3 regions of the Methylovorus sp. MP688 genome follow, and region 3 is predicted to be linked to each of the others. Evidence: riboswitches for the same ligand, from Rfam matches in the RefSeq annotation. Region 3 holds a riboswitch; each other region holds the start of a gene.
The links. A riboswitch is a leader RNA that binds a small molecule or an ion and turns the genes downstream of it on or off. The one in region 3 is predicted to bind cobalamin.

Region 1: linked by a shared signal. The riboswitch ahead of MPQ_RS09690 (TonB-dependent siderophore receptor) and the one ahead of MPQ_RS05610 (ribonucleoside-diphosphate reductase subunit alpha) in region 3 are both predicted to bind cobalamin.
Region 2: linked by a shared signal. The riboswitch ahead of MPQ_RS00815 (TonB-dependent receptor domain-containing protein) and the one ahead of MPQ_RS05610 (ribonucleoside-diphosphate reductase subunit alpha) in region 3 are both predicted to bind cobalamin.

The regions. Positions count from the first base shown of each region.
Region 1 is NC_014733.1:2,043,860-2,049,894, reverse strand. Features, by position in the region: gene MPQ_RS09695 (TonB-dependent siderophore receptor) at 1-173, opposite strand, end outside; gene MPQ_RS09690 (TonB-dependent siderophore receptor) at 337-2,433, opposite strand; cobalamin riboswitch at 2,549-2,745, opposite strand; gene MPQ_RS09685 (hypothetical protein) at 2,937-3,425, shown strand; gene MPQ_RS09680 (patatin-like phospholipase family protein) at 3,457-4,392, opposite strand; gene MPQ_RS09675 (EAL domain-containing protein) at 4,837-6,035, shown strand, end outside.
Region 2 is NC_014733.1:178,691-184,725, reverse strand. Features, by position in the region: gene MPQ_RS00825 (TonB-dependent receptor) at 1-1,854, shown strand, start outside; gene MPQ_RS00820 (hypothetical protein) at 1,979-2,542, shown strand; cobalamin riboswitch at 2,721-2,928, shown strand; gene MPQ_RS00815 (TonB-dependent receptor domain-containing protein) at 3,035-4,909, shown strand; gene MPQ_RS00810 (hypothetical protein) at 5,030-5,599, shown strand; gene cobO (cob(I)yrinic acid a,c-diamide adenosyltransferase) at 5,596-6,035, shown strand, end outside.
Region 3 is NC_014733.1:1,149,414-1,155,448, forward strand. Features, by position in the region: gene metE (5-methyltetrahydropteroyltriglutamate--homocysteine S-methyltransferase) at 1-1,983, shown strand, start outside; gene MPQ_RS05605 (EamA family transporter) at 2,073-2,945, opposite strand; cobalamin riboswitch at 3,159-3,416, shown strand; gene MPQ_RS05610 (ribonucleoside-diphosphate reductase subunit alpha) at 3,560-6,035, shown strand, end outside.

The DNA.
Region 1 (6,035 bases), 890 kb from region 3:
ATCTGACGTTGAGTGACGGTGTCGCTGGAGCCGGTGACAGCGCTGTCGTTCGGGGCGGTGACCAGGACCTCCCCCAGGTTGAAAGTATTGATGTCTGCGGCTTGCGCTGTCAGCGCCATACCTCCCAGTATGGCGGCGGTCAGGCGCGCATGCTTGTTTCTGTTGAGCTTCATAGGATCCCCCTTTAAAAGTGACGTCATTCTAATAGGAGGTCTTTCGTTATGTCCAACTGAATATAGCGTGTGATGTAAAGAGGCGTGTTTCAAGCTGTTTTCGATCGACATGCTGGGTCTGTCTTGGTGAGGGCGACATGATGGCATGCCGCCCCGATGACAATCAGTAGCTGACTTCGGCCGTCAGTTCCAGGCTACGAGAGGGGCCGAGGATGAACTGGCTGGTGTCGTAATAGGTGCTGGCGTAGAGTTTGTCACCCAGATTGCGGGCGTTGAGGCGCAGGGTGGTGTGGCGGTTGGCACGCCAGGCAATGTTGGCGTCATACACGGTATAGCCGGGCATGACCGAGGTGTTGGCCGTGTCGGCGTAGCGTTGCCCTGTCAGTCGGGCCCCCGCGCCCATGGACCAGTCACCCAGCTGGTAGTAAACCCAGGCGTTGGCGACTTTCTCCGGTACATTGGTCGGCGTATTGCCGGCGCGTGAGGCACCGCTTTCCAGCAATTCGCCATAGCGCGCCTTCAGCAGTGCCACATTGGCGTCTACACGCCAATGTGCGCTTGGCAGCAGCAGGGTGGAAAGCTCCACACCGCGTGAAGACTGCTTGCCGCCTTGCACTGTCAGCCGCTGATCGGTAGGGTCGCGTGTCAGGATGTCGTCCTTGGCGATGTGGTACAGCGCCAGCGTCACTTCGCCTTTGCCGTGATCCAGCATGTGCTTGATGCCGACTTCGGCCTGCTTGGCGGTGGTCAGCTTGTAGGCTTTGCTGCCGGGACGTAAGGAGACGATGGACGATACCGGGTCCGAGCCCTGGCTGTATTGCCCATACACGGCCAGGCCGGGAGTGGCGGTAAACACCGTGCCCAGGCGATAGGAAAAGGGCGAGTAATCCTTGTCGAAGGAAGCGCCCTTGATGAGGTTCTGATGATCGACATTGATCCAGTCCTGGCGCAAGCCTGCGGTGAGCTTCAGCCGCTCGGTCAGGTCCAGCGCATCTTCCACAAACAGCGCGTTTTGCAAGGTGCGTGCCTTGAATTCGGGGATGGTCGGGTCCAGCGCGGCATCGGAGTAGTAACCCGGCGCAAAACCCTTGGCCGGCACGGTGTTACTTCCATCCGTGCCATCATAAAAGTTGTCGATATAACGCAGATCCACGCGCGTGGTTTCCCAGCCCATGGCCCAGCGGTTCTTGTGGCCGAAGGCATCGGCTATGCTGGCCAGTTCCAGGCGGTTGCCCAGCTGTTTCAGCTGGTGTTTGATCTCGGTATAGAGAGATCGCGTTACGGTATTGCTGGCACTATCGAGAGCATAGTATTCCAGGTTGCGCCAGTGGCGGCGGCTGTTAAACCAGTAGCCGATGTTGGTGAGTTTCAGGCTATCTGAAATATCCCATTCCACCTTGGCGCGCAGGCGGTCATCGGCAAAATCCATGGCACTGTCTTGCACGTTGTAATTCTGCTTGCGCAGGCTGCTGTCGATGCGGCCATCGCGCAAAGGGATGCCGGTGTAGGTGGTCGGGGAGTCTTCGCTATGATCAAAGGTGAAATCGACGCGCAGACGATCGCTGGGCACCAGTTGCAGGCCGCTCATGAGCTTGCGGCTCTGATGCTCGCCTCGGTCCACATAGCCATTGCCGCCGGTGGCGGAGGCATCAATGCGGAATGCGCCTATCTCGCCCACGGCCCCGGTGCCTCCCACGCCAGCGCGGTATTCGCCGCGGGTGCCCCAGCCGGTCAGGGCTTCAAATGAAGCTTCGCGGCTCGGCGCCTTGCGTATGCTGTTGATGATGCCACCCACGGTGCCGGTGCCAAACAACACCGAAGCTGGCCCGCGCAATACCTCGATGCGCTCATAGCCCCAGGTGTCGGAGGGAAAGGTGATCGTGCTGGCGGCGGTCAAGAGCCGTACGCCATCTTCTGCCTGACCGATGGAATCATTGCCACTAAAGCCGCGCGCTGAAAAGGCATTGCCCACGCCGAGATTGCTGATGTCGCTGATGCCGGTAGAGCGTGAGATGGCTTCGCGGATACTGATATCGCCGCGGCGGCGTATGGTGTCGGCATCCACAGCCTCAATGCTGGCGGGCGTTTCAAATGGCGTCAGGCCGAGGCGGCTGCCGGTGGAAAGTGGCTGTTTGAGGCGGGATTCGGGTTTGAGGCTTTGTGCGGATACTTCGACTTCTTCCAGCGGCTGAATATTTTCAGCGTAAGCGGACACGGAAAAAAGCAAGCCGGTCAGGCTCGCCATGGCAGTACGTTTCATGGGCGTTTCCTAAATGTTCGCATGCGACCCCGCATGCCGATTCATCATGGAAAAACCACAGAGCCAGAGTATGAGATGGCTGACCAGCCTTGCCCAAACACCGCGCCCCGCGGTAGTTCCTTCGTGACTGGCAGGCCGGTCTCCGGGCTCGCGAGGCTTGATGCACCGCCTTCCCAGGCATAAGGCCCAGTGGCGTCGATGGCACATCCATACTCGCTTACCGTTGCGGGGGCAGCACAGGCATTTCACCTGTTTCCCGTTTCACCTTTCCCCTCGAGCGAGAGGGCAGGCACCTGGCAGTGTGCATAGATTATAAAGGGGAAGCTTGAATAAGTATTAAGAAATGTTAAGAGGTGCGCGCAGTGGGCCTTTGGCAGGAGAAGGTGACAATTCTGTCACCTCTGGATCGACGGATTTTGCATGCTCTGTATACTTTCTGCATAAGTCTTGATCTGGCTGCATGAGGCCTTTCAGCTCGTGAAACTCTCTTAATTATTGGGCGCATGAACCTTCTGTTTATATCCGCGAAGCTTGCCCGGGTGTTGCCTCTATTGGGCGCTGCCGGACTCCTGTTGACGCTATCTGCCTGCGACAAACTGCCCGGCTGGGCGGCTGCCTTGTTGCATACTGAGGTCAAGACCAGCCCACTCTCGGGGCCAGACAAAAACCGGGATGGCATACGCGATGATATTGAGCCGCTGATTGCGCAATCCTCCAGCTTGCCGGAGGTGATTTCGGTCAGAACGACCTATGCGAAATCGCTGCAAAAGATCGTGGAGTTTGATTTTGAGCATGCCCAGATGCTGTCCGTGTTGAAGTCGGAATACTCCCGCAGTCTGGCTTGTGCCATGCTGGTGGACGATGGGTTTATCGACAAGCTGAATAGCGCGACTTTCAACACCCCGCAGCGGATTCAGCAGCAGGATGTGTTTCAGAAGAGCATCAGCGGACAGGCATTTGATTTTGATTCCCTGTCCCGCTTGTGCAGTTAGCCGGGGCATTGCATGGTGACGGTGGCAGCACTTAGCGCGCCAGCGCCTGATAGATTGTCTCCAGCGTGGCCTTGTTGGCTTTGATCAGTTTTTTAGCTTCCGCTTTCAGGTTTTCAATATTGCCCTTGGTGGCGTTATCCATGTCATCCGAGGCGATGCTCAATTCCGTTTGCAGCCGGTAGTAATGGTCGCCCAGTATCATCTGCATCTGATAATTGGCGGCATCGGCCACGCCATCAAACATGCAGCTCAACAGCGGCAGTACCCAGCCAGCCTTGCCCCAGTCTTTCGCCTCATCAAAGGTAATCGGCCTGATCAGCTCGCCGGTGCCTAGCGAGACCAGCAGAAACTCGGTTTCATCCGGGAAAATGCGTTTGGCTTCGGCATAGGCCGATACCGAGGGCGAGTTGATGAACACGCCACCATCCACCAGGGTTTTCAGCGAGCCCGCCACCTCGATCTGAGTCGGTTCAAAATAGGTAGGCGCGGCCGAGGTGGCACGCGCTACGTGCTTGAGCAGCAGCGGTTTGTGTTCGTCTTTCCAGCTCTTGAAAAAGATAGGCTCGCGGTTTTGCAGGTCATAGCTGGTGATCAGGGTGTTGGTCAGGCAATCCTGTAGCGCGTCGTCTTCAAAATACTCCTGCAGCACCTGCTCAATGCCATCGGCGGAGTAAAGCTCATCGGCAATCCCGCCTATGGAGGACACGCCTTTCCACAGCGAGCGCGAGAAGATCTCCTTGCCGCGGGTTTCATAGATATTCACCAGGTCTTTCGCCGCATATCTGGCCTTGCCCGAGGCATCTTTCCTGGCGCAGCCTATCGCCAGAATGCCGCCGGTCGACGTGCCCGCAATCAGGTCAAACAATTGCCAGACCGGCTTGCCCAGATGGGCCTCGATATCAGTCAGTATCAGTGCCGGGATCAAGCCGCGGATACCACCCCCATCAATGCTTAAAATTGTTTTCATCTCAATCCTCCTGAAAGTGTTGATCTGTAAAGCAGCTTCAAGTCTTGCGTATCGTTTTGCCCCGGTGCGGTGCAACTTCTGTGCGTGTGCGGAAATGGGGATGCAGTGCATGCGCCAGCCCGGTTTATTTTTATATTATTCAGTTGCTTACTGCTGGGTGCCAGATGAATATTAAGCCTGTTTGGCCGCGAAGGGGAGTCAAATTATCCAGACCTTCGATATGTGGCCCTCAGGCTGCAAGTCTGGTCACCCCATATGCGATAAGTCATTGCTATTATCTGAATCGGCAATACAATCCTCCCATCCTTCAAATGTGATTCAAGACACAACTATTCAGGGTCAAGATTTAATCCTGCGGACCGTAAATTCATCACACGCCAGCGTGTTATGTAGCCAAAGTTGACTCGCGGTCTTAACGGCAAAACAAGAACTATTGAGTGCGGGATGCGACTAGCTAAATTCAAATATTCAGGACATGCCATCACGGCAGGCTTTGCAATGCGCATGCTGATACAGAGCCTGCTGGCACTGGTATGCATTTCGGCCGCAGTCTATGCGGTCAGTGCAGAGCAGTTGGAAAGTGGCGGCTTGCCCTTTGCCAGCAAGCCTTTGACCTCAGATACACTGGAACTGACGACGCAGGAATTTGCCTGGCTGAAGGCCCATCCGGTCATTACTGTAGGGGTGCATCACGGCTGGATGCCGATCGAGTTCCTGTCGGAGGGCAACGAGTTTCGCGGAATCACCGTGGATTACCTCAAGCGCTTCGAGCGGCTTCTGGGCGTGCGTTTTCAACGCAGCGAATACTCCGAAAATCCAGCGACCGAAACCGCCGACATGCTATCCGGTATCGCCAGCGTGAAGTCGCTCAATGGCAGCCGCTTTGTGGCGCTGCCTGAGCCTGTGATTTCGGTGCCTTACACCATCTATATCCATAAGAAAAACGACACCATCCGCACCTTTGCTGACCTCCAGCATAAGCGCGTCGCAGTATTCAAGAATGGTCCCCTGGCTGGCTTGTTGACCAAGGATCAGCAGGGTATCGAGTTATTCAAGGTGGATATCGCCGAAGAGGCCTTTGTGGCGCTGGAAACCGGCAAGGCAGATGCCTACATCGGCAATCCGCTGGTGGTGGATTATGTATCGAATGTGCAGGGCATACGCTATCTGGCCAAAGCTGGGTCCACGCCTTACAAAGCCAGCGTGAACATGGCGGTGCGCAAGGACTGGCCAGAGCTGGCCAGTATCCTGCAGAAAACACTGAAGCATCTGGAGCCAGAGCGTAGCGACATTCTGAATGACTGGCGCCTGCAGCCTGGCAGCAAAACCGGTTTATTGCCTTTCCTGCTGGCAGGCCTGCTGTTGCTGGCGACCATCATTGTGCTGCGCGGCTACCGGCTCAAGCGCGAAGTGGCAAGGCAAGCGGCCGCCTCGCAAAAACTGATCTGGAAGCAGGCCAATTACGATTTTCTGACCGGCTTGCCCAATCGTCCCATGTTCCACAAACAGCTGGCGGAAGAAATCCATAAATCGCTGCAACACCAGCAGCCGCTGGTGCTGATGTTTCTCGATCTGGATAACTTCAAGCAGATCAACGATCAGCTAGGGCATTCCATCGGTGACAAGCTGCTGGTGGAAACCGG
Region 2 (6,035 bases), 970 kb from region 3:
GAAGAAAAAAGCGTGGATATTGGCACCGTGATTGTCACAGCCAACCGCCTGGAACGGAAAGACACCGAAACGACCTACGCATCCGAAGTGCACACTCAAGAGATGATTCAGGCTTCCGGCGCTACCAACCTCTATGATTATCTTGCCCAGCATACGTCCATCACCACACTCCCAAACTTCGGGAATAAAGCGACGCCTTCGATTGATATGCGTGGCTATGGCAATGCTAACGGCTATCAAAACATCGTCGTGTCAGTCGATGGTCAACGCCTGAATAACATTGATGGTTCACCGCAATTGATTGGCGGGATTCCGCTCAGCAATATTGATCGCATCGAAATTACCAAAGGCAGTGGTTCCGTGATCTATGGTGACGGCGCAATGGCGGGGACCATTCAGATTTATACAAAAACACGCACTGGCGTTTCTGTCAGCGCTTCAGCGGGGAACTTCGGAAGCAAAACTGGCAATATTTCCGCGGGTATTTCTGAGCAATACTTTGATTTATCTGCCAGCGCTTCTGATGACAGCAATGATGGATACAGCAAAAAAGATAGTACTGGCAAAAGAGACAGCTACTCAACCACAGCACAGAATATCAAACTCGGTATTAAGCCTATGGATGGCCTTCGTTTTAATGTAGAGGGCACGAGCTCGCGCACCGACATCCGCTATGTCAACTCACTGACACGCGCACAGTTTAGAGATAACCCTCGCCAAAACGGCAGCAGCGGAGCATATACCCATCAAGCGTTGGACTCTGATCAATGGCGAGTGGGGCTGGAGTATCAAATCAACAATCATTGGAAACTCAGTGCCAACCGCACACAGGAAGATAAGCACTCCGAGTATTTCAACTATAGTTCGAAGTTCGACTACGACTATCTTTCCCATGACGTAGGGCTGACATATCAGAGCGACCTCTTTAGCGTTGTTGGAGGTTTACAAACCTTTGAAGGGGAGCGAAAAGGCACTAGCAATAATTTCACCAAAGACAATACAGCGGCTTTTATTCAATCAGAACTGCATCTTGATGCTCTTACACTTTCGGCAGGAGCCCGCCGAGAAAAAGTGGAATATAACTACAATCCAACCGGAACAACTGGCTGGGAAAATGGGGATAAACTGGGAGCTTGGGATATAGGCATGAACTATCGCCTTAATCAGCAATCCAGCGTGTTTGCCAACTATAACAAAGCCTACCAAGCTCCTGATATTGACCGTTTCTTCAACCAGATCGGCGCATTTAATAGTTTCATTGCGCCATCACGGGCCAGAACTCTCAATGTGGGCTTCAATCATTTGATTGAAAAAAATCGTTTGAAAATCACCCTTTTCAAAACTCGCTTACATGACGAAATTTATTACAACTCACTTATTGGGCTTAATACAAATATAGACCAGTCCCACAAATATGGCCTTGAGTTTCAAGATCAGTTTCAAGTTACCGATAACATCAGCACGTCCCTCATTTACACATACACACGGGCAATTATCGATAGAGAAGCCGATGGGAATGGAGCGTTTAATGGCAAAGAACTCCCGGGAGTATCGCGCAATGGGGTAGTAGCTAATCTTGGGTATCGTTTTTACGAAAATGCTTACCTAAACCTCAGCCATGTGTGGCGCTCTTCCACTTATTCAGCGGATGACTTCGCCAATAACCTGACGCAGAAACAAAATAGCTACGAATCCACTAACCTTGCCCTGAGTTATAAATTCAAGAATGTGCAGCTATTCACTGCACTTAATAACATTTTTGAACACAAGAACTCCATACAGGTGCGTGACGATGCCATCTATCCAGTCGATTTCTCACGTACCTGGCGCGTAGGCATGAAAGCTGACTTTTAATCGCCCTTAAAGCTGATATGGCCGCCACCTACTTGAATGTATCTGGCGGCTTTTGCTTTTGGGGATTTTGATTTAAACAGTTACAATCCAAGGCACTAAGCAAGCACAACGGAGTTTTGACGAAATGCCGCAGCACAACAAGCAGTCTTTCTGGGTGGGCGCTATCCTGATTCTCTTGATCATCGCCACTCGCACCCAGCATTTCGGCAATGATGTTTACCTGCCTGACGCCACGCTGGCGGTGCTGTTCATGGGCGGCTTGCTGATCACTAATACGAGCTGGCTGGGGCTGGCGCTGATTGCGGCATTTGGCATGGATGGGTATGCCATGGGCTGGCAAGGCGTGTCGGATTACTGCATGTCGCCTGGTTACTGGGGCCTGATTCCCACCTATGGTCTGGTATGGGGCGCGGGACGGTTACTGGCGGATAGTGACAAGCCATTTTCCATCTTGCCATTTGCCTTGTTTGCCTGGGGCTCCACCAGCATTGCTTTTGTTGTGTCCAATGCCTTCTGGTTTGCGTTTTCAGACAAAGTGGATAGCCTGACCATTACCGAATTTAGCGTCCGCGTAGCCAAGTATTACATGCCCTATGTCGGCTACGCGTTGATGTATGTGGCGATTGGTTGGCTGGCAGCCCGTTTATTCAAATTGCGTATCGCCGCTCCCAGCCGCATATCGCTTTAATCTTTGTCGGGTAGCGTGGTAGCCCACGTCAGCCTCATCAACATTCTCAGCCCGGCAATCTGCTGGGCTGCATGCCATGTAAGCTTGCAAAAAGTGTATCTCCAGACGCCTAACGTTCGTTCCTCGCTTTTCCTCAACCGCATTTCCCCGCCTGTTTATTTTCGGCGACATCGCATATAATTCACGCAGTTGTTCAGGTGCCGAAGTCGCTATTCTGCGATGAGGTGAAACTGGGAAACAGGTGAGTTTTCACAAACAAACCCTGTGCTGCCCCCGCAACGGTAATTACGTGTGGTTGATCCTACACGCCACTGTGGCATAGCCATGGGAAGGCGGATTAACAAAACGTATGAGCCCGGAGACCGGCCTGATGATTCAAGGGATTGCTGCGGGGTTGCAGCGTCACCAGACTCGCTTCAGCTGTTCTCCACTCTGTCTTGATTACCACGCCACAGGCGCAAGCGTTGCCGGGAACAGCATAAGGAAAATTCCATGCTTCACCGTTCTGCACTCGCCATCGCGCTTGCGCCTTTGTTTGCGCATTCATTCAATTCAGTGGCGGCCGATACCACACTGTCAGACATCGTCGTCACCGCCGCCCGCACCGAACAAAAAGTCAGCGATGCGCTGGGCGATATTTCCGTCATTACCCAGGATCAGATTCAGAAAGCCGGTCAGACGACCCTGGTGCAACTGCTCGCCATGCAACCCGGCGTGCAGATCGTACAGAATGGCGGCACCGGCAAATCTGCTGATATCTTTATCCGTGGCGCCAACGCCACACATACGCTAGTGCTGATAGACGGCCTGCGCGTCAGCTCCGCCACCACCGGCACCACAGCGCTTGAAAATATTCCGCTCGACCAGATTGAGCGCGTGGAAATCCTGCGCGGCCCGGCCAGCAGCTTGTATGGCGCTGATGCAATCGGCGGCGTCATCCAGATTTTTACCAAGAGCGGCAAAGGCAAACCGCGCCTGAATGCGAGCGTGGGCCTGGGCACCTATGGCAGCAGCAGCGCCACGGCTGGAATTGCGGGACGAGTCGAAAACACCAGTTTCAGCGTGCAGGCCGGAGCCAGTTCCACCAATGGCGTCTCTGCCATTGCTAATAAAACATTAAGAAATTACAACCCGGATGACGATGGCTATAACAACAGAAATGTGTCATTGAAACTGGCTCAGCATTTCACCGAGAACCATGAGCTCGGCATCCAGGGCTGGCTGAATGAGGGCACCAACCATTACGATGGTGGCACTACTAGTCCAGCAGCAAACCCAACAAACCGCTTTGATTATTATGGCAACCGCCGTCAGACTCTGATCTCGGTTTACAGCAAAAATCAGTTCACCGAAAACTGGATGAGCAATTTCAGCGTCGGCCAGAGTGAGGACAATCTGGAGTCATTCAGCCCAAACACGGCCAATACCCTGAAAGTCCGCTCACTGATCAAGACCACGCAAACCCAATACAGCTGGCAAAACGACATCACGACAGATTTGGGCTTGTTTACGCTGGGCTCTGAGCGGCGCGAACAGAAGGTTGAGGGAACGACCAAATTTGCCAAGGATGAACGCAACATTCAATCCTATCTGCTGGGCTGGCAATACAAGCTCGGGAGCCACCAGTTCCAGGCCAACAGTCGCCTCGACCAGAACTCGCAGTTTGGCGACAAAACCACCGGCAGCCTTGGGTATGCTTACCAGATTAATCCGCAATGGCGCGCCCATGCGCTATACGGGACGGCATTTAATGCACCGACCTTTAATCAGCTTTATAGCCCCTTGCAAGGTAGATACATAGGTAATCCCAACCTCAAACCAGAAGAAGCCGAAAATGGCGAGATTGGCCTGCAATTTAGCCAGGGTGGCCAGCGTATCAGCGCCATCTATTACAAAAATAAGGTGGATAACCTGATCATCACGCCATCGGTGGGCACAACTACTCCACCCATCAACGTCAATAAAGCCGATCTCAAAGGCCTGACGCTGAGCTACAACGGCAGCTGGGATCGCACTCAGGTATACGGCAATGCCGACTTTTTGCGGGCAGAAGATGCCGACACAGGAAACTGGCTGCCGCGTCGCGCCCGTGAGCATGGCGCGCTGGGCTTAACCCAAACGTGGGGCGACTGGCAATTTGGCAGTGAAATCGAAAGCTCCGGCCATCGTTTTGATGACACGGCCAACGCTCTCCGCCTGAGCGGTTACACCCTGCTCAATGTGTTTACCAATTACCGCATCAACCAGGACTGGTCAGTGAATGCGCGCGTCAACAATCTGTTTGATCGCGAGTATGAGTTGGCCAAGGACTATGGCACGTTCGGCACCAACCTGTTCGTCACACTGCGCTATTCGCCCGCGCTTTAAGGCGGGCAAAGAGCAGCGGCAAAACGATAGGCCATGCAAGAGGCAATGTTAAGGGAACATTTCATTTAAAATATTGAAATGTTCCGTTTCTTAAATACTTTAACCATAAGGCAATCTCTCATGCTTAACCTCACCAAACAGCAACAGCTTATCGTCGGCTTACTGCTCGCAGCACTCATGATCATGACGCGTGGCAACCACTTTGCCAGCGTCAACCATCTGCCCAGCGCATCCTGGGCCGTCTTTTTCATGCTGGGTGTTTATCTGCGCCCAATGTGGGTGTTTCCCGTCTTCATGGGCCTCGCAGCGGGTCTGGACTTTGCCTCGGTGAGCGCCAGTGGCGGCAGCGATTTCTGCACCAGCCCGGCCTATGGCTTCCTGGTACCGGCTTACGGTACCCTGTGGCTGGGCGGTCGCTGGTTTGCCAAGCACTACAGCTTTGCCATCAAATCCCTGTTCACATTGAGCGGCGCTGTACTGGTCAGTAGCTTTATCTGCCACCTGTTCTCCAGCGGCGGCTTCTACTTCTTCTCCGGTCGCTACGCCGATCCATCACTGATGGAATTCCTGCCACGCCTGACCAAATACTATCCATCTTCCCTGCAAACCCTGGCGTTTTACATCGCCACCGCCGCCATCATTCATATCGTGATCAAGCTGGTGCGCGCTGATGCCAAGCAAGCCGCATGAGTGAGCAAGACCAGGGGCTGAACCAGCGCCATGCCGATCGCATGGCGCGCAAAAAAGCAGTGGTCGATGCCAAGATTGAGGCCGCCCGGGTAGAGCGCGGCCTGTTGCTGGTGAATACCGGCAATGGCAAAGGCAAATCCACCGCAGCGTTTGGCCTGCTGGCGCGTGCGCTGGGGCATGGTCAGCGTGCGGTGGTGGTGCAGTTTGTCAAAGGCCGCTCCGACACCGGCGAAGAGGCCTTTTACCGCAACCAGCCCAATGTCACCTGGCATGTGATGGGCGAAGGCTTTACCTGGGAAACGCAAAACCGCGATCGCGATATTGCCGCTGCCAAACAAGGCTGGGCCCAGGCGCAGCAAGCCATGCAAGATAGCAGTGTCGGCGTGGTGATACTGGACGAGCTCAACATCGTGCTCAAATACCATTACCTGGAGCT
Region 3 (6,035 bases):
AATGCCGAGCAACCCGCGCTGGAGATGACCAAATGGTTTGATACCAACTACCACTACCTGGTGCCCGAGCTGAGCGCCGAGACCGAATTTTCCATCAACGCCCATGCGTTTCTGCTGCAGATAGACCAGGCGCTGACCACCGGCGCCGAGCTCAAGCCCGTGTTGCTGGGCCCGGTGTCATGGCTGTACCTGGGCAAGAGCCGCGATGCCGGGTTTGACCGCCTGAGCCTGCTGCCAGCCTTGTGCGCGCAATATGCCGCCTTGCTGAGCGAGCTCAAGCTGCGCGGCATTGCCTGGGTGCAGATCGATGAGCCAGTGCTGGCCCTGGACCTCGATGCACGCTGGCTGGCGGCGTTTGCTGATGCCTATGCCCGCATCCGCGACCACAGGCCCAAGCTGTTGCTGACGACGTATTTTGAAAGCGTGGCGCGCTATGTGGGTGCGGTGACGTCTTTGCCGGTGGATGGCCTGCATATCGACCTGGTGCGGGCGCCGGAACAGCTCGCCGCCTGGCTGGCGGCCTTGCCCAGCCATTGGGTGCTTTCCGCCGGGGTAGTGGATGGCCGCAATGTGTGGCGCAATGATCTCGACAAGACCTTGCAGCTGTTGCAGCCGGTAGCGCAGCAGCTGGGGGATCGCCTGTGGATCGCGCCATCGTGCTCGCTGTTGCATGTGCCGGTTTCGCTGGCGCAGGAGTCGTCTATGGATGCGGAAATACGCTCCTGGCTGGCCTTTGCCGATGAAAAGCTGCGCGAGTTGCAGCTATTGCAGCAGGCGCTGAATCATGGGGTGGATAGCGTGGCTGCCGAGTTTCAGACCGCACGCAAGGCCATCGCTTCTCGCGGCGCATCGCCACGCGTGCACAACGAGAGCGTGCAGCAGCGCTTGCAGCATCTGCCGCAGTTATCCGCCGAGCGCAGCAGCCCGTTTGCCGAGCGGCGCCTGGCGCAGCAAAAGCGCTTGCGGCTGCCTTTGCTGCCGACGACGACCATAGGCTCTTTTCCGCAGACGGCCGATATACGGGCGAGCCGGGCGGCGTTTCGCCGGGGTGATCTGAGTGCGCAGGATTACACGCTGGCCATGCAGCAGAACATACGCCATGCCATTGAGCAGCAGCTGGCGCTGGATCTGGATGTGCTGGTGCACGGCGAAGCCGAGCGCAACGACATGGTGGAATACTTCGGCGAGCAGCTGGCAGGCTATGTGTTCAGCCAATACGGCTGGGTGCAGAGTTACGGCTCGCGTTGCGTCAAGCCGCCGATTATCTATGGTGATGTGCACCGCCCACTGGCGATGACCGTGGCGGAGGCCCGCTACGCGCAGTCGCTCACCAGCAAGCCGGTTAAGGGCATGCTCACAGGTCCAGTGACCATGATGCAATGGTCGTTTGTGCGCGATGACCAGCCGCGCGAAACCACCGCCTTGCAACTGGCGCTGGCAATACGCGATGAAGTGGCTGATCTGCAAAATGCAGGCATTGCCATCATCCAGATTGACGAGCCCGCCTTCCGCGAAGGGCTGCCTTTGCAGCAGGCCAAGTGGGCGCAGTATCTGGCATGGGCGGTGCGGGCATTCAAGCTATCGGCCAGCGTGGCGGAAGACAGCACGCAGATACATACCCACATGTGCTATTCGGAGTTCAACGACATTCTGCCGTCGATTGCCGCGATGGATGCCGACGTGATTACCATTGAGACGTCGCGCTCGGCGATGGAACTGCTGGATGGCTTTGGCGAGTTTGATTACCCCAACGACATCGGCCCCGGGGTGTATGACATCCACTCGCCGCGGGTGCCGAGTGTGGAAGCCATGACCACCTTGCTGAAGCGTGCGATTGAGGTGATCCCGGTAGAGCGCTTGTGGGTGAATCCGGATTGCGGCCTTAAAACCCGCGGCTGGCCGGAAACCATCGCCGCCCTGCAACACATGGTCGCCGCCGCACGTCAGCTCCGCCACGAGAAGCTCAATCACAAGGCGGCGTGATCTCGGGACTATCGTTCTTGTAACCCTTGCCAGCGGCCCACGTATGAATGCATGCGTGGGCCGCTGGCATTTTTAATGCTCGGCTTGGCTCAGGCGCTAATCACCAGCAGGCTGCCCAGCATCATGACGATGGCGGCGATCAGCTTGCGCAGAATGTCTTTTTCCTTGAACACCTGATAGCCCACCAGCACCTGCAACACCATGCTCATCTGAAACAGCGCCAGCGTGTACGCCACCAGCATGTGCGACAGCAGCACCAGCGTGCAGTACTGCATGATGAAAATCATGACGCCTATGCTGGCAATCGTGGGCAAATGCGACAGCGAGGTTTTGGTGCTTTCTTTAACACTCGCGGGTATGAACAGCAGATTCGCCAGCATCACCAGCGGCAAGCCCAGCAGCGACCAGAACACCAGCGTGGCCAGCGGCCCGCCATCCGTCACCGCGTTTTTCAGGAACAGCGTGCCGATGGAAAACAGCAAGATGGACAGAAAACGCGCCTGCACGCCGCGCTCCTTCAGCAACAGCAGCATGCGGTTGGCCTCGCGCTGACCATTGGCAGGCATCAGAAAAAAACTGCCCACTACGATGATGGCCACGCCTGCAAAGCCCTGCAGGGTAGGCACCTCGCCCAGAAACACAATGGCGAGCAGCATGGAAATCACCACCTTGTAGGCATTCAGCGGCCCAAACACCGACAGATCGGTTTTGGCGAGCGACATCACCATGAACATCCAGCCGCCCACATCGAGCAGGGCGGCCAGCAAGACATTCACCCAGAACGCCTGCGGCAGGCTGGCAGCATGCACCACAGGCACAAACGGTAGCGCCAGCACACTCAGCACCACATAGCTGGTCGCCACCATGAAGAAGGGGTGCAGCGGATGCTGCGACAGTTTTTTCTGATAGACATTGGCGAGGATGGAAAACACCAGCCTGCCAAATACGAACGCGATTTCCACGAACAACAACTTTCTTTTTTGGGGGATGAAATGCCGGGGAAGGGCAACAACCGACATTATGCGGGTGGATGTCATGTGATTGAAATATTTGTCGCCCGGGCCTGCGCCATCAGGCGTTTTAGCTTGCGGCGATAGCTTGATTCCGGACAGAGTACATAGGGCGTTATGCCCATATTTTGTATTTCTCTGTTGACGATACCACTCCCTATTGTGTTACATTGCCAGCACTACGGTCCTCAAGGTTTGATTCAAACCGCGAGTTAAAAGGGAATCCGGTGCGTGTATCTGCAGATGTTATCTCGCCGATATGCAACGCCGGGGCTGCCCCCGCAACTGTAACCAGCCATCGGGCTGACGCCATGTCAGTCTGGTAGCGCAAGGCATCTGAAGCCACTGAACCTGCCGGGGTTCGGGAAGGCGCCAAGCGTAAGGCCGGGAGCCAGGAGACCTGCCGTGGATTTTTTCAACGCGTTTGAGGCGGGGTGTCCTCGGCAGATGGAAGGTTTGCGCCTTCTCCCTTGCTGGTCCTGGTGGTGGATATACAGCGGCAGTGCAATGTCATTGCGCCTGCGTATGTCGGTCGCCGACTCCCGCTCCTGATAGGAGCCAAGTAGATGGATGATATCAATACCGCGCAGCCGGTTTTAAATGCTGCACTTCCCAGTTTGCAAGTCATACGCCGTGATGGCGCGGCCGTGCCGTTTGCCGCCGACAAGATTTCCATTGCGCTGACCAAGGCGTTTTTGGCGGTGGCGGGCGAGCACTCGACTATTTCCACCCATATGCGCACCGAGGTGCAGGCGCTGACCGATACCGTGGTGGCCGCCCTGGTGCGCCGCAAGCCAGCCGGTGGCTCCATCCACATTGAAGATATTCAGGATCAGGTAGAGCTGGCGCTGATGCGCTCCGGCGAGCATGACGTGGCGCGCGCCTATGTGCTGTACCGCGAAAAGCGCGCCGCCGAGCGTGCCGCCCAGCAAGCGCCTGCGCCCACCCTGCATGTGCTGCAGGATGGCAAGCGCGTGCCGCTGGATCAGCAGTTGCTGCTCAGCATGGTGACCGAGGCCTGCGTGAATCTGGGCGATGCCGTGCAACCCGCCGTGATTGTGGAGCAGGCCATGCGCGACCTTTACGACGGCATGCCGTTTGATGAAGTGCGCCGCGCGCTGATCCTCTCCGCACGCAGCCTGATTGAGCGCGAGCCTGCCTACAACTACGTCACCGCCCGTTTGCAGCTGGACCTGGTGCGTGCGGAGGTGCTGGGCGAAGCCGTGAGCCATACCGCCATGGCGCAGCGCTATGCCGAATATTTTCCGCAATACATCAAGGCCGGCATTGCCGCCGAATTGCTGGATGAGCGCCTGGCGCAGTTTGATCTCAGCCGCCTTGCCAGCGTACTGGTGGCCGACCGCGATCTGCAGTTTGGCTACCTGGGTTTGCAGACGCTATACGACCGCTACTTTTTGCATATTGAAGAGCGCCGCATCGAGCTGCCGCAGGTGTTTTTCATGCGCGTGGCCATGGGCCTGGCGATCAACGAGATTGACCGCGAAAGCCGCGCCATTGAGTTTTACCATGTGCTGTCCAGCTTTGATTTCATGAGCTCCACGCCTACCTTGTTCAACAGCGGCACGCGCCATTCGCAGCTGTCCTCATGCTACCTCACCACCGTGAGCGATGATCTGGATGGCATTTACCAGGCGATCAAGGAAAACGCGCTGCTGCAAAAATTTGCCGGTGGCCTGGGCAATGACTGGACGCCAGTGCGGGCGCTGGGCTCGCGCATCAAGGGCACCAATGGCAAAAGCCAGGGCGTGATTCCTTTCCTGAAAGTGGTCAACGATACCGCCGTGGCGGTGAATCAGGGCGGCAAGCGCAAGGGCGCGGTGTGTGGCTATCTGGAAAGCTGGCATCTGGACCTGGAAGAGTTTCTGGACCTGCGCAAGAACACCGGCGACGACCGCCGCCGTACGCACGACATGAACACCGCCAACTGGATTCCTGACCTCTTTATGCAGCGCGTGCAGGCCAATGCGGATTGGACGCTGTTCTCACCATCCGACGTGCCGGACCTGCATGATCTGTATGGCAAGGCATTCGAGACTGCCTATACCAACTACGAGCGCCGCGCCGACCATGGCGAGATCAAGCTGTTCAAGCGCGTGCCCGCGGTGCAGCTGTGGCGCAAGATGCTCTCCATGCTGTTTGAAACCGGGCATCCGTGGATCACCTTCAAAGACCCGTGCAATATCCGTTCGCCGCAGCAGCACGTGGGCGTGGTTCACAGCTCCAACCTCTGCACCGAGATCACGCTGAATACTTCCGAAACGGAAATCGCCGTGTGCAACCTGGGCTCGGTAAACCTGATGGCCCACCTCAAGCGCGAAGGCGACAGCTATGTGCTGGACCAAACCAAGCTGGCTGCCACCATCCGCGTGGCGATGCGCATGCTGGATAACGTGGTCGACATCAACTTCTACGCCGTGGGCAAGGCGCGCAATTCCAATTACCGTCACCGCCCGGTGGGCCTCGGCATCATGGGTTTTCAGGATGCCTTGCACGCCATGCGCGTGCCGTATGCCTCGGCTGCGGCGGTGGAGTTTGCCGACCGCGCGATGGAAGCCGTGTGCTACAACGCCTACCTTGCCTCCAGCTATCTGGCGGAAGAGCGGGGCGCGTATTCGTCATTCCGTGGCAGCCTGTGGGATCAAGGCATATTGCCGCTGGATACGCTCAATCTGCTATCCGAAGCACGTGGCGGCCAGGTGGAAGTGGACCGCTCAAGGACGCTGGATTGGGATAGCCTGCGCCAGCGCATACAGCGCGTGGGCATGCGCAATTCCAACTGCGTGGCGATTGCACCCACGGCGACCATCTCCAATATCGTCGGTGTCTCCGCCAGCATAGAGCCGGAATACCAGAACCTGTATGTGAAATCCAACCTCTCGGGTGAATTCACCGTGGTAAACGAGCAACTGGTGCAAGACCTGAAAGCGCGTGGCCTGTGGGATGAGGTGATGATTGCCGACATCAAGTATTACGACGGCTCGCTGGCCGCCATCGAGCGCGTGCCGGCGGACCTCAAGCAGC